4 regions of the Priestia filamentosa genome follow, and region 1 is predicted to be linked to each of the others. Evidence: riboswitches for the same ligand, from Rfam matches in the RefSeq annotation. Region 1 holds a riboswitch; each other region holds the start of a gene.
The links. Region 1 has a riboswitch for cobalamin ahead of B9N79_RS08935 (HoxN/HupN/NixA family nickel/cobalt transporter). Riboswitches for the same ligand answer to the same signal wherever they lie in the genome.
Positions count from the first base shown of each region.

Region 2: another riboswitch for cobalamin. It lies ahead of B9N79_RS16075 (ribonucleoside-diphosphate reductase subunit alpha); the one in region 1 lies ahead of B9N79_RS08935 (HoxN/HupN/NixA family nickel/cobalt transporter).
Region 3: another riboswitch for cobalamin. It lies ahead of B9N79_RS05675 (ABC transporter substrate-binding protein); the one in region 1 lies ahead of B9N79_RS08935 (HoxN/HupN/NixA family nickel/cobalt transporter).
Region 4: another riboswitch for cobalamin. It lies ahead of B9N79_RS01040 ((2Fe-2S) ferredoxin domain-containing protein); the one in region 1 lies ahead of B9N79_RS08935 (HoxN/HupN/NixA family nickel/cobalt transporter).

Region 1 covers NZ_FXAJ01000002.1:366,460-369,604, forward strand. The annotation lists gene B9N79_RS08930 (hypothetical protein) at 1-478, opposite strand, end outside; gene B9N79_RS08935 (HoxN/HupN/NixA family nickel/cobalt transporter) at 757-1,554, opposite strand; cobalamin riboswitch at 1,684-1,877, opposite strand; gene B9N79_RS08940 (pentapeptide repeat-containing protein) at 2,330-3,145, shown strand, end outside.
Region 2 covers NZ_FXAJ01000003.1:493,979-497,123, forward strand. The annotation lists gene B9N79_RS16065 (vWA domain-containing protein) at 1-411, shown strand, start outside; gene B9N79_RS16070 (hypothetical protein) at 549-920, shown strand; cobalamin riboswitch at 1,204-1,408, shown strand; gene B9N79_RS16075 (ribonucleoside-diphosphate reductase subunit alpha) at 1,546-3,145, shown strand, end outside.
Region 3 covers NZ_FXAJ01000001.1:1,095,989-1,099,133, forward strand. The annotation lists gene putP (sodium/proline symporter PutP) at 1-1,190, opposite strand, end outside; cobalamin riboswitch at 1,656-1,842, shown strand; gene B9N79_RS05675 (ABC transporter substrate-binding protein) at 1,980-3,145, shown strand, end outside.
Region 4 covers NZ_FXAJ01000001.1:187,990-191,134, reverse strand. The annotation lists gene cobJ (precorrin-3B C(17)-methyltransferase) at 1-725, opposite strand, end outside; gene B9N79_RS01040 ((2Fe-2S) ferredoxin domain-containing protein) at 779-1,153, opposite strand; cobalamin riboswitch at 1,296-1,482, opposite strand; gene B9N79_RS01035 (universal stress protein) at 1,745-2,161, opposite strand; gene gerE (spore germination transcription factor GerE) at 2,275-2,499, opposite strand; gene B9N79_RS01025 (acyl-CoA thioesterase) at 2,615-3,082, opposite strand; gene sdhB (succinate dehydrogenase iron-sulfur subunit) at 3,137-3,145, opposite strand, start outside.

The DNA.
Region 1 (3,145 bases):
TCCCTTGCCATAAATAGAGAATAATAGAGCTTGAGAGAAGAAGAAAGCCAGATAGTGGCATACCTTGTGCTTCTTGCTTAAGTGCCTTTTGTAGATGGTGTGCCTGCTCTGCTTGATGTTCTCTATAGGAAAGAATAACAGTGTTTAGCGGTTTAGTAATAATCGTAATATTAAGATTTTCCCTTTCTATAATTTCTTGTGACTTAGAGAAATTAACATTAAACATAATATAGCAGTTTCGAACAAATAAGCTTGTTTTCAAAGGAGTATAAATGAGGTAAGCGAGTGCTAATATGACACAGATGATAATGAGTCCTTCAATGATTGAAAGCTGATGCTGAATCATAGCTAGAGCAGTGAATAGACTGCAAAATGTCCCGACGGCATTGCACGCAATATAAGGAGAGCTAAAGGTCTTACAGCAAATAATGAGAAGCCCTGCTAAAGCAAGTAAAATGATGACAAGATTCATATTCATAAATGACTCCTTCCTATTCATCTTTTTTTATGTGTACCATTACCCTAAACGAGGACTCTATCTACATTATGTGAGGAGAAATTTTTTATTAAAGAGATAAAATAAGCCAGAAGAGAGAAACTGCTTGTAATAGAAAAACGATCAATAGCCATATGTTGAAGAAAGATGAAGAAAATGAGAGAGTTTTTATCAAGTTTGTTTCTTATTACAAACTGACTTGTTTAAGATGAAGAAAGAGAGCAAAAGATGTATTGCTCTCTCCGATAAGCTCATAGTTGTTAGACAGATTGAATACTGTTGTTTGCTTTTTTAGCTTTGAAACAGACAAAAATAAACATTGAAAGAAGAAATAGAAAAAGGATAACGCCAACAATCTCGAAGTCTATTTCTGCCCATGGATTGAAGAATGTAAAAGCAAGATAGAAAGAGACGCTGTAGGCGAGTACAACGATGACCCACCCCATAAGGCGTGAAGCTGCTTGACCAAATTTGCTTGAGTCTTTGACCATTTTATGCACAACAAAAGAATCAATTGTATCTGTAATCATCATGCCAACCATAAAAACTAAACCTAATAATAGCGGAGTGTACGAGCTTGAATTGCCAGCAGCTAACGTCCATACAGCTGTTTGACTCACCGTTTCGGCTGCTAGGGCAAAGAGAGCACCAATAAGAATAATAAGAAACGGATTTGTTGTCCCTTTTGCAAGCTTTGGAATGAATTTCCCTTTTAAACCACTAAGCTGAAATTCTTCCTTACTACTTCTTGTTCGAATCAAATTGTACGTATTTAATGTCCCAATCAAAAATAAAGATAAAATAGATACCCAAGAAGCGAAAGTGTCAAAGGATGGTGGGAACGTAAAGTTACTCATCACCATTCCTAAAACCCCAGCAGTCAATGCGACAACGCCCCCATGTCCAAATGAAAATAGGGTACCAACCCATCTTGAGAAAGGACTTTCCATCCTCCAATTGTACCTTGTTTGACCATCAATAAAAGCTAAATGGTCTGCATCAAGGCCGTGTCTTAATCCTAAAACAAATACAAATGCAAAAAGTGATAAACCTTCCAATTTTGTAGCCTCCTTTAATAAAAATAAAAACCCTCAACTATTTCTAGAGTTGAGGGAAATATGTATAACAAATAAGCAGCACAAATAAGCTATGCTGAATATGTATAGACTACTCTCTTTCCTAGAAGATCCTAGCGTACAGATTAGGTAGGTATCCTGGCTCTAAAATCATCACTTTTCACCGCCTTCCCTAACAGAATTGTTAAGTGGCATCTGGCGAAAAACTCCTTCATAACAGTGGCTGGACCGCCCAAGATTTTCACTTGGTTCCCTGTTACCTCCCACTTTAAAAAAGTAGGAGCCCCTAAACTGCGAGTTAATCATCGTCTTCATATGCTTTTTTTGGTAGTATACCATATTTTTGTAAAAGTTAAATCCTACAAACGAATCTTTTCTTTTTAAAGGTCTAGCATACTTATACACTACCAATACTATGGATAGAAAGAATGAGAATCGATAAAAAACACCTTCATTATTCAAGAAAATTCAAATTCTTATTATAGGTTCAAGAAGGAGCATTGAACAGCGGCATACGTGGAAGGTGAAGATATGAATATGTTTTAATCGAAAAGGGCATTCTTGAATTGTGCAGGTTAAAACCTGTTCACCTTACAATCATTAATACTCTTAAGCTATTAAATAGTTAGAAAACGTTCATTACCTTGGTTAACAAGGAATATGAACAGAATGGAAATCTAATTTACAAACTGCTTCCTTTTTTACATCATTCCTTTTAATATGAATATAGCGGGATTAGAAAAGGGATGGGATGAAAATGTCAATTGAATTAGAAAATAAAGTAGAAGTTCAAAAAGCATTGAATTCAGACTGTACAAGCTGTTTTGGTTTATGCTGTGTTGCATTGCCATACGCGAAGTCAGCTGATTTTGCTTTTGATAAAGGTGGAGGAACACCTTGCCGGAATTTGCGAGATAATTACTTGTGCGGCATTCATAATAACTTAATTAAGGAAGGGTTTCGCGGTTGTGTTTCTTATGAATGTTTTGGAGCGGGTCAAAAAGTATCTAGAATTATATACAAGGGGAAAGAGTGGAAAGGAAATAAGCAATATGCTGAACAAATGTTTAGCGTCTATCCAATTGTTCAGCAGCTTCATGAAATGCTTTCCTACTTATATGAAGCAATGAGCTATAGGGAAACAAAATCTATTCATGCTGAGCTAAGAGAGATGTTCAGAGAAACGGAAAAGATGACAGAACAACCTCCAGAAGAAATTTTACATCTAGATGTTGCAGGGCATAGAGCAAAAGTAAATACATTGCTTTTACAAACAAGTGAATTAGTCCGTCCGCAAATCACTCATAAGAAAAAACGAAATTATAGTAGTGATTATATAGGGGCTAAGCTTAGGAAAGCAAAGCTTAAAGGAGAGAATTTAAGAGGAGCACTTCTTATTGCAGCAGACCTTAGAGAAGCGGATCTTCGTTTTACAGATTTGATTGGAGCAGACTTTAGGGATGCAGATCTTAGCGGGGCAGATTTGACAGGAAGTCTTTTTCTTACTCAAGCACAAGTAAACGCAGCAAAGGGAAATAGTCATACAAAGTTGCCACCATCATTAAAAATACCA
Region 2 (3,145 bases), on a different contig from region 1:
CAAGTCGCAGCAAAAGGTACCTACAAGACCGTAGCAACCGAAGAAGAACTCCAAACATACATTAAGGAAGAGTGGGAGCAAGAAACGCCTGAAAAAACTTTTGTGCAAGAAGCTTCAATTTCAGATGAGGAACAGCTTAGCGAGCAGAGACGTTTTGACTCTATTAAAGAATCTTATGATAAAGCAAGCCTAAGGGAGCGTGATCGTCTTCTTTTAGGGGTAAAATATATAGAGGAACAAAAATTACTCTCATCAAATGAAATAAAACGGTTAGAAAAACGTATTTTAAATCAATATAAAAGCCGTAAAGAAGCCGTATGGGAGATTAGAGATCAAAAACTAGCTCTCATGAAAGCGAAAATAAAAGAAAATAATAAAATGATTCAAGAGTGGAAAGATAAGTGGCAGTGACATTCATAAAAGAGAAGAGCATGCTCTTCTCTTTTATGCTGGAAAATATCCAGAAAAATGTAAAAAAGGGGGAACAGAAGAGAAAATGTATGATAAACTTGGGATAATTGTTTAGTATATATGAAAGGAGAAGAAGAGTGAAAAATACCAAAAGAGATACGGCGCTTTCCTTTATATTTTTAGGACTTTTATTTTTAGGGTTTGTACAAGTATGGCACGAGCGTCAATATGTGCTTGGGGTTGGTGCAATGCTTGTAAGTTTTGTCGGCATCTGTGGGGTATGGAAAGGAATTAATAAAGAACGTCAAAAAGATATTTTGTTAGGAATAAAACTTTTTTTTATAACCATTATATTTTGTTTACTACACCGTTTTGTCTTTCCTTTTATACAAAGTATAAACAATGATCATCGCTTTCTAGCCGCTTTTTTATCAAGCCTCCTTATCGTCTTTACTATGGACAAACTTGTCCGAATTACGTATCACAAGCTTCATCAAAAGTCTGCTTAAGAAAAACAAAAGATGTGTATTATAAAACTAGTTCATATTTTTTGTGAACTAGTTTTTTTAATAGTAAAAAAGTGAAATTGATTTTTTTATAAGGAACAATACCTTGAGAGAAAAGAAGTTTAATAAAAGCGGGAAAAGTCAAGGTCTTTCTTTCGGGCAAGAACTGTGTATAATCAAGTATTGTAACAAACATAGAGTTTTTCTGTTGTAAAATCTAAAAGAGTCTGATAGAATAATAAACACAATATGTAGTGCTTAGATGAATATGGAAATACTATATTTTGTATAAACCTAAAATAAAGGTGTCATGTATTGACTTAAAAGGGAATTTGGTAATCAAACCAAAACTGTACCCGCAACTGTGATTGCTGATGAAATAAGCACATCCACTGTATGAACGAAAAGGCTTACATAAGCTTATTATACGGGAAGGGCTTAGAGTAGAGAGACGCAAAAGTCAGGAGACCTGCCTTTTATTGAGACGTTTTATTCTGTTCGGGAGTTAGGAGGATAAAGCGAGGGTTGTGCTTTTTTGTGCGCACATTCCTTCGCTTTATGCTCATTGCTCTCGAAGAGACAATGAGCTTTTTTTGTAGAGTGAATGGTAAAGACTGGAGGAAATAGTATGTTACAAACAAATTCGAACACGTTAGAAACGGTTGTCGAAAAAGATGGAGCTGAAGAGGCATTAGTTGGATATCTAGAAAAACTAAAAGAAAAATATCCACATCTAGATTTTGACGATTATGAACAGAAAATTGTTCAAGGGGTGTTCACATTACAGAAAGTCACGAGAGATCGTCTTTCAAACTTGCTTATTTTAGGTGCGCTTGAGCGTATTAACACGCTTGAACCTGATTGGACATATGTTGCAGCTAGCGTTTTATTGGACAAGCTTTACGGAAATGCAGCAGAAAACCGTGGCTATCAAGCAGATGAGAAATATGGTTCTCTTTATCATTTAATTGAGACGTTAACAAACACAGGAATTTTCAGCCCTGCTCTTTTATCTTCTTACACGAAAGAAGAGATTGAAAAGATTCAAAGTTTTATTTCACAAGAACGTGATGAACTTTTTACATACATCGGGCTCCTGACATTATCTGATCGTTACTTAGCTCAAACACACGATCGTAAAACCATGGAATTACCGCAAGAGCGCTTCTTAATTATTGCAATGACGCTTATGCAAAATGAGCCAAAAGAAAAACGTCTTGCTCTTATTGAAGAAGCATATTGGGCTCTTTCAAATCTTTATATGACAGTAGCTACACCAACACTTGCAAATGCAGGTAAAACATATGGCCAGCTATCAAGCTGCTTTATTGATACAGTTGAAGATGATTTAAGAAGCATCTACGACAGCAATACAGACGTTGCTACACTGTCAAAACACGGTGGAGGCATTGGGGTATACCTAGGGAAAGTGCGTCCAAGAGGAAGCGATATTAAAGGATTTAAAGGTGTTTCCTCAGGAGTTATGCCATGGATGAAACAGCTAAATAATACAGCGGTGAGTGTTGATCAGCTTGGACAGCGTAAAGGAGCAATTGCTGTTTACTTAGATGTATGGCATAAAGATATTTTCAGTTTCCTTGATGCTAAGCTGAATAACGGAGATGAGCGTCTGCGTACACATGACTTATTTACAGGAGTATGCTTACCAGATTTATTTATGGAGAAAGTGCAAAACAGAGAAGAATGGCATTTATTTGACCCACATGAAGTGCGAAGCGTTATGAACTATTCTCTTGAAGATTTTTATGATGAAGAAAAAGGTAGCGGTTCATTTAGAGAAAAATATGAAGAGTGTGTAAGAGAAGAGAAGCTTTCTCGCGAAACAATTCCGGCAATTGAAATTATGAAACGAATTATGATTTCACAGCTTGAAACAGGTACACCTTACATGTTCTATCGTGATACAGTAAACCGAGCAAATCCGAACAAACATAAGGGAATGATCTACGGAAGTAACCTTTGCAGTGAGATTGCTCAAAACATGAGTGCAACAACACTTGTTGAAGAAACAACAGATGGAGGCACAATTGTAATTCGCAAAGAGATGGGCGATTTTGTTGTGTGTAACTTATCTTCTGTTTCACTTGCAACAGCTGTAAAAGCAGACGTTCTACCTCGTCTTGTGAAAATTCAAATGCGCATGCTTGATAATGTAATTGACTTAAATACAATTCCTGTACCACAAGCTAAATATACGAATGAAAAGT
Region 3 (3,145 bases), on a different contig from region 1:
AGAATAGCAGGACCAAATGCTGAACCGAAACCAGCCCATGCATAACCAACAAGATCTAAGATAGTACTATTTGGTGTGTATGAGAGCATAACGGCAATCACGGCAACAACTAAAACAGCGAGTCGCCCAACTGTAACAAGTTCTTTATCAGAGGCATCTCTACGGAAGAATGTTTTATAAAAGTCCTCTGTTGCTGCACTTGATGTTACAAGAAGCTGAGATGAAATTGTGCTCATAATAGCGGCTAAAATAGCGGCTAGTAAAAATCCTGTAATATAAGAGTTGAATAAAATGTCAGATAACAGAATAAAAATCGTTTCAGGATCATTCAACGTTATGTTATTTTCTGTAACATAGGCTAATCCAAATAGTCCTGTTAAGCAGGCTCCAATAATCGCAATAATCATCCAGCCCATTCCAATACGTCGAGCTGGTTTTAATTCTTTTATAGAACTAATAGCCATAAAACGAACAATAATATGGGGTTGGCCGAAATAGCCTAATCCCCAGGCAAGAAGTGAGAGGAGGCCAATAACTGTTGTTCCTTTGAAAAGGTCCAAATGTGTTGCATCAATGCTTTTGATGGTATCAAATACATTCGTTGGTCCACCTAAGTCGAATAGCACAACAACTGGTACTAGAATAAGAGCAAGAAACATAATAATACCTTGCACAAAATCTGTTAAACTTACAGCTAGAAAGCCACCGAAGAGGGTATATGCAACAACAACAATAGCGATAAGAAACATTCCATATCTGTAGTCTAACCCAAAAGCAGATTCAAATAATCTTCCACCGGATACTAATCCAGATGAAGTATAAAGAGTAAAGAAAACTAAAATAACAAGTGCTGATACTAATCGTAGCATACGGCTTTTATCTTCAAATCGGTTTTCAAAATAGTCAGGAATCGTAATGGAGTCGTCAGCAACATATGTGTATGTTCGAAGCCGTGGAGCTACAAGTAAATAATTTAAATAGGCTCCAATGGATAATCCGACAGCAAGCCATACTCCAGATAGTCCTGTTGTATACAATGCACCAGGAAGCCCCATAAGCATCCATCCGCTCATGTCAGATGCTCCTGCTGAAAGAGCAGTAACTGCAGGACCAAGTCCGCGTCCTCCTAACATGTACCCCGATATATCATCTGTTGATTTTTTATATGCATACCAACCTATTGCGAGCATCCCTAAAAAGTAAATGCCCAGTGTAATATAAGAACCAATGTCCACCAAATCTCTCCCTTGTTTTTTTTACGCTATAAGCGCTGATGAAGTGAATTATTTCTCTTATTCTATGAGAAAATAATTTAACTATTCGGACTATTATTGTAAAGTAAAAATGACTAGGAGTAAAGTCTGTTTTGAGTAAATATGACTATTCTCACCGAAAAAGGCAAAAATATCAAAGTGACGATAAGGTGTCATGTTTAGGGGAATATAGCTTGTTTTAAAGAATTTGAAGGGGAGCAATATAGTCCCTTTTACCTAATTTGTTTTCCTTGTTGAATTTATACCCTTACAATAAAGAGAAGAGCAGTTTATTCTCTTTCTCTTCATATTGCAATTGGATACATTTGCTTTATAATATAGAAGAACTGCATTTGTAATTAGTAGAATGTCAGGCTTTAAAAAGTACAAAAAATAAAAATTTTATAAAGTTTGGAAATAGGTGTAAAGCATAGTTTGCTTGCTTAAAAGGGAAGTCGATGAAATTTCGACACGGACCCGCCACTGTGAATGGAGTATAGGAGCTTTAAATAGACCACTGAACAAAAGTTCGGGAAGGTAAAAGGCTCTTTTCCTAAGTCAGGAGACCTGCCTGTTTTAACATCGCTGTTCGACCTACGGGAGTTTAGGGAGGTGGTTAGAATGCCTGTTTTCTTAAACTTTATGAATATAAAAGCATGTCTAACCTTTGAAAGGGGAGACATGCTTATTTTTTTAGCCTAGATCAATAAAAGGAGAGAGAAGAAAATGAAAAAAGCACGCAGTTATTCGGTTATTTTAGCTCTATTATTTTTTATTTTTCTAGCTGTAGCAGGCTGTTCAGAAGGACAAGATAGGGCAGAGTCAGACTCAAAAAAATTATCTTTTGCATTTCCATGGAGCCCAAAGAGCCTTGATCCACACGGCAGCGATAGCTGGGAAGTAATGCGATCTGGTGCAGGTGAAACACTTGTAAAACTCAATGAAGATTTAAAACCAGAACCTTGGTTAGCAAGCAGCTGGGAAAGAAAAGATCGCAAAACGTGGACCTTCACATTAAAGAAAAATGTAAGCTTTCATAATGGAGAGAAAATGAGTGCTGAAAGTGTAAAAAAATCGCTTCTACGTTCAAATGAAAAAGATTCAAAGGTTAAAGATTTACTAAACTTGGAAACTATCCGTGTTATCGATGATCACAAAATTGAGATTGTTACAAAACAACCAAACGAAGCTTTAATTTCACATCTAGCTGATCCATCTACAATTATTGCAGAGGTCTCTACATTAGATGAAAAAGAGGAATATCCTGCCCTTACAGGAGCTTTTAAATTTGAGAAATTTAACAAAGACGAATCGCTGATTATGAAGAGAAATGAGGAATACTGGGGACAGAAAGCAAGGGTTAAAGAGATTGATATAAAATTCATATCAGATGGAAATACGAGACTTATGGCTTTACAATCAGGAGATGTTGACGGTGCTGTTGATATTTCAACAGATCAAATTAGCGTGCTGAAAAACAGCGACAATATCAATGTCTTAACTGCTCCTTCACTTCGAACGCATATGATGATGTTCAATATGAGCTCAGCTCGCGTAACAAATCTTTCCGTTCGACAAGCAATTGATAAAGTCTTACCGAGAGAAGAGATCTTAACGTCTATTATGAAAAATGAAGGAACGAAAGGAAACGGCCCATTTCCAGAAGTATTGTCTTTTGGAAAAGTAAAGCAGAGCCAAGAAAATCAGTCTTTTGATTCGTTAATGAAACAAGGAGGCTATACGAAAGAGGATGGAGTATGGACTAAGGGTGGAGAGCCTTTGCAACTAACAATGCTGACTTTCCCTCAACGACCAGAGTTGACGGTAATGGCTGAAACGATTCAAAGCTCACTATTAAAAGAAGGGATAAAAGTAAAGGTAAGAAGCGTGGA
Region 4 (3,145 bases), on a different contig from region 1:
GTAATCATTAAATCATCATAGAGAAATGTTGAAGAATTTCCAATAATAACAGTTGTTAGCATTCCAATTTCATGTTCAAGCATTTCTTTTAAATTGGTAATTACGATATTCTGACGGTCCCGATACGCGCTTTTCACAAGGCCAACAGGAGTATCTGGTGATCTATATTGAAGCAGGATACGCTGAGCTTCAGCAATTTGACGGGTTCTTCTTCCACTTTTCGGATTATAAAGAGCAATAACAAAATCAGCAGATGCCGCAGCTTCAATCCTTTTTTCAATAAGTGTCCATGGTGTTAAATGATCGCTTAGACTTATTGTGCACGCATCATGCATAACAGGAGCTCCTAATAATGAAGCACAAGAGTTAATAGCGGAGATACCAGGAATAATTTCAATTTCCACTCCGTCTTTTCTTGACCAACCTTTTTCAACAAGCACTTCATACACAAGACCAGCCATTCCATATACTCCTGCATCTCCGCTTGAGATCACAGCTACTTTTTTCCCTTGCTCAGCTTGCTTTACTGCTTCTTGGGCTCTTGTCACTTCCTCAGTCATTCCAGTACTAATAACCTGTTGATTTGACAATAATCCTTGGATAAGTTCCACATATGTTTTGTAGCCAATAATCATGTCACTTTCTTGAAGTGCCTCTTTCGCTCGTTCTGTAATATGTTCAAAATTTCCTGGACCAAATCCGACAATAAGCAATTTACCACTCATATTTTTTCCTCCTACCACAAGTTTTTCGAATGATGCGATTCTTTCGAAAACAGTTATTTCACTTTCTCTTTTGAAATTCCTTTTGGCGATGAGGAATTTTCAGGAGCTTTAAATCCTTCCTCATATGTGTAGATGATAGAGTTTTCAAGCTTATTCCCATTTAAGAGATGCTCTCTTACCATCTCTCTTCCAAGCTCTGGTGTCATTTCTTTATACCAAACTCCTTCAGGGTATACAATTGCTACACATCCGTCTTTACATCGTCCATTACATCGCGTTCTTGTTGTATGAATTTGAGCATCTGCCCCAAGCTTTTCAATTTCATCTCGAACAGCAACCGTTACTTCTTCTCCGCCCTTTTTCATACAAGTTCCACCATTACAAATTAAGAGATGATGCTTTGTTTCATTTAAATTCCACGTTGTCATCCATACCAACTCCCTCGTTAAAATCGTTTTCTCAAAAAACGCATAAAAAAAACACCTCTACGAGAAAGAGATGTAAAATGCACACCTGTACACGAGTTTGCACAATGGATTAGCACTTCTTCCTATGTCCCGTAGGTTTCAAATGAAGCAAACAGTTAAGGCAGGTCTCCTGACTCAAGGTAATCGTTCTACTACGTCTTCCCAAAAAAATTCAGTGACACGTTGTAATAGAACTCCCTTTTACAGTGGCGGGCACCGTGCCAGATTTTCACTGGCTTCCCTTTTCAACATAGGCTTTAAAGCTATGTACCTTCCTGTTTACAATATGAAATTGTCTTTAAAATGAAAGAAGAACTCTCCCTAGCAAAACATACATAGTGGAATCACTATCTCACCCTAAACAAATTTAGCTGTGATGATGACCTCCCTTATGTGCAGTATGCTAGGATAGTTCTCTATCTGCTACTTTTTTGATTTATGTAAAAATTTTTTCTTATATGAGTTTTCTAATTAACTACAATGATAGAGGATGTTGGCTCATTTTTCAATAAAGAATTCAATTGAAGAATAGGAGAAGCCTCATCCCTTCTCTTATTTCACAAGGAGAACGGAGCAGGAGGCCTTTTCTATTATTCTAGAACTAACACTACCAAGCACTACTTTTTGAAATCTATTAAATCCTCTACTTCCTACCACAATAAGTTCAATATCGTTCTCATTTGCATAACGAATAATTTCTTCAGCAGGATTTCCAACTCTAAAATGAACCTTATGAGTAATGTTATACTTTACGGCCATAGTATCAATTTCACGAAGAAATTCTTGCCTGTCTTCTAGCTTGTTTAAATTAGAGCGTTTATGCCAAGATGTTTTAGTTTTATCATCTCCTTCTTTCACGTGAAGAATTTGCAGTGGTGTACGATAACAAGAAGCAATGGAAAAAGCTTTCCCAAGAGCTTCTTTGGCCTGTTTTGAGCCATCTACGGCTGCAAGAATTTTATTGTACATTTCTTTCTCCCCCTATATTTCTTTATTTTTCTACTTCCCTTTTTTGACTGTAATAATCTTTCATTTCGCTAGAAAACAAAACCGACTATCTTTTACTGATAGTCGGCCACATGTTATAACTCGAGTTCTCCCATGCGAAGAAGTTCAACGACAGCTTGAGAACGCCCTTTAACGCCAAGCTTTTGCATTGCGTTAGAAATATGATTGCGAACCGTCTTTTCACTAATAAACAGCTCACTTGCGATCTCTTTCGTTGTTTTGTCCTGTACTAGAAGTTCAAAAACCTCTCGTTCTCTCTTTGTAAGTAACGGTTTAGGTGGAAATTCTTTATCCTTCAATGTAACCCTCCTTGCCTGATCCAGAGTCGAACTATCGGATGGGTGTAAGTTAGTCACGATATACTATGTAAAAAAGGATAAAGCGGTTCCTAGAATTCGCAAGTTATGCTATATTTTATTCACTTTTTTTCGATTGATAAGGCTTTAATTTTTCAAGTTGCTCCTCTGTCCATGGAACAGATTTACCCGTTCTTTTGGAGACCTGTACAAGAGCGCCTCGTCCTGTGAAACAAATTTCCTCTTTTTCATTTATCCCCACATAGTGTAAATCAACAGATGAACGTCCAGTATGCTCAATTTTCGTTTTTACTCTAAGCACTTCTCCAAAGAAGACTTGCTGAACAAAATCACACTGTAAATCAGCAACAACGGGCATTGTTTCACTATCAGACTTCTTCCATATTTCCATAAAACCAATATGCTGAAAAAAAGCTGTTCGGGCTTCTTCAAAATAAAGGAAAGGAACGGTATTATTCATGTGACCAAACATATCTGTCTCACAAAAGCGAACTCGAATCTCTCTATTAAAGGTAAAATCGTGCTTCCAAGTCTCTATATTGTTAATATAATCCGGCTTTTTCATTCATCTTCCTCCTTTGATGAAAAGAAACCTCTCCATACTGGAGAGGTTTCTTTTTTATTCTGC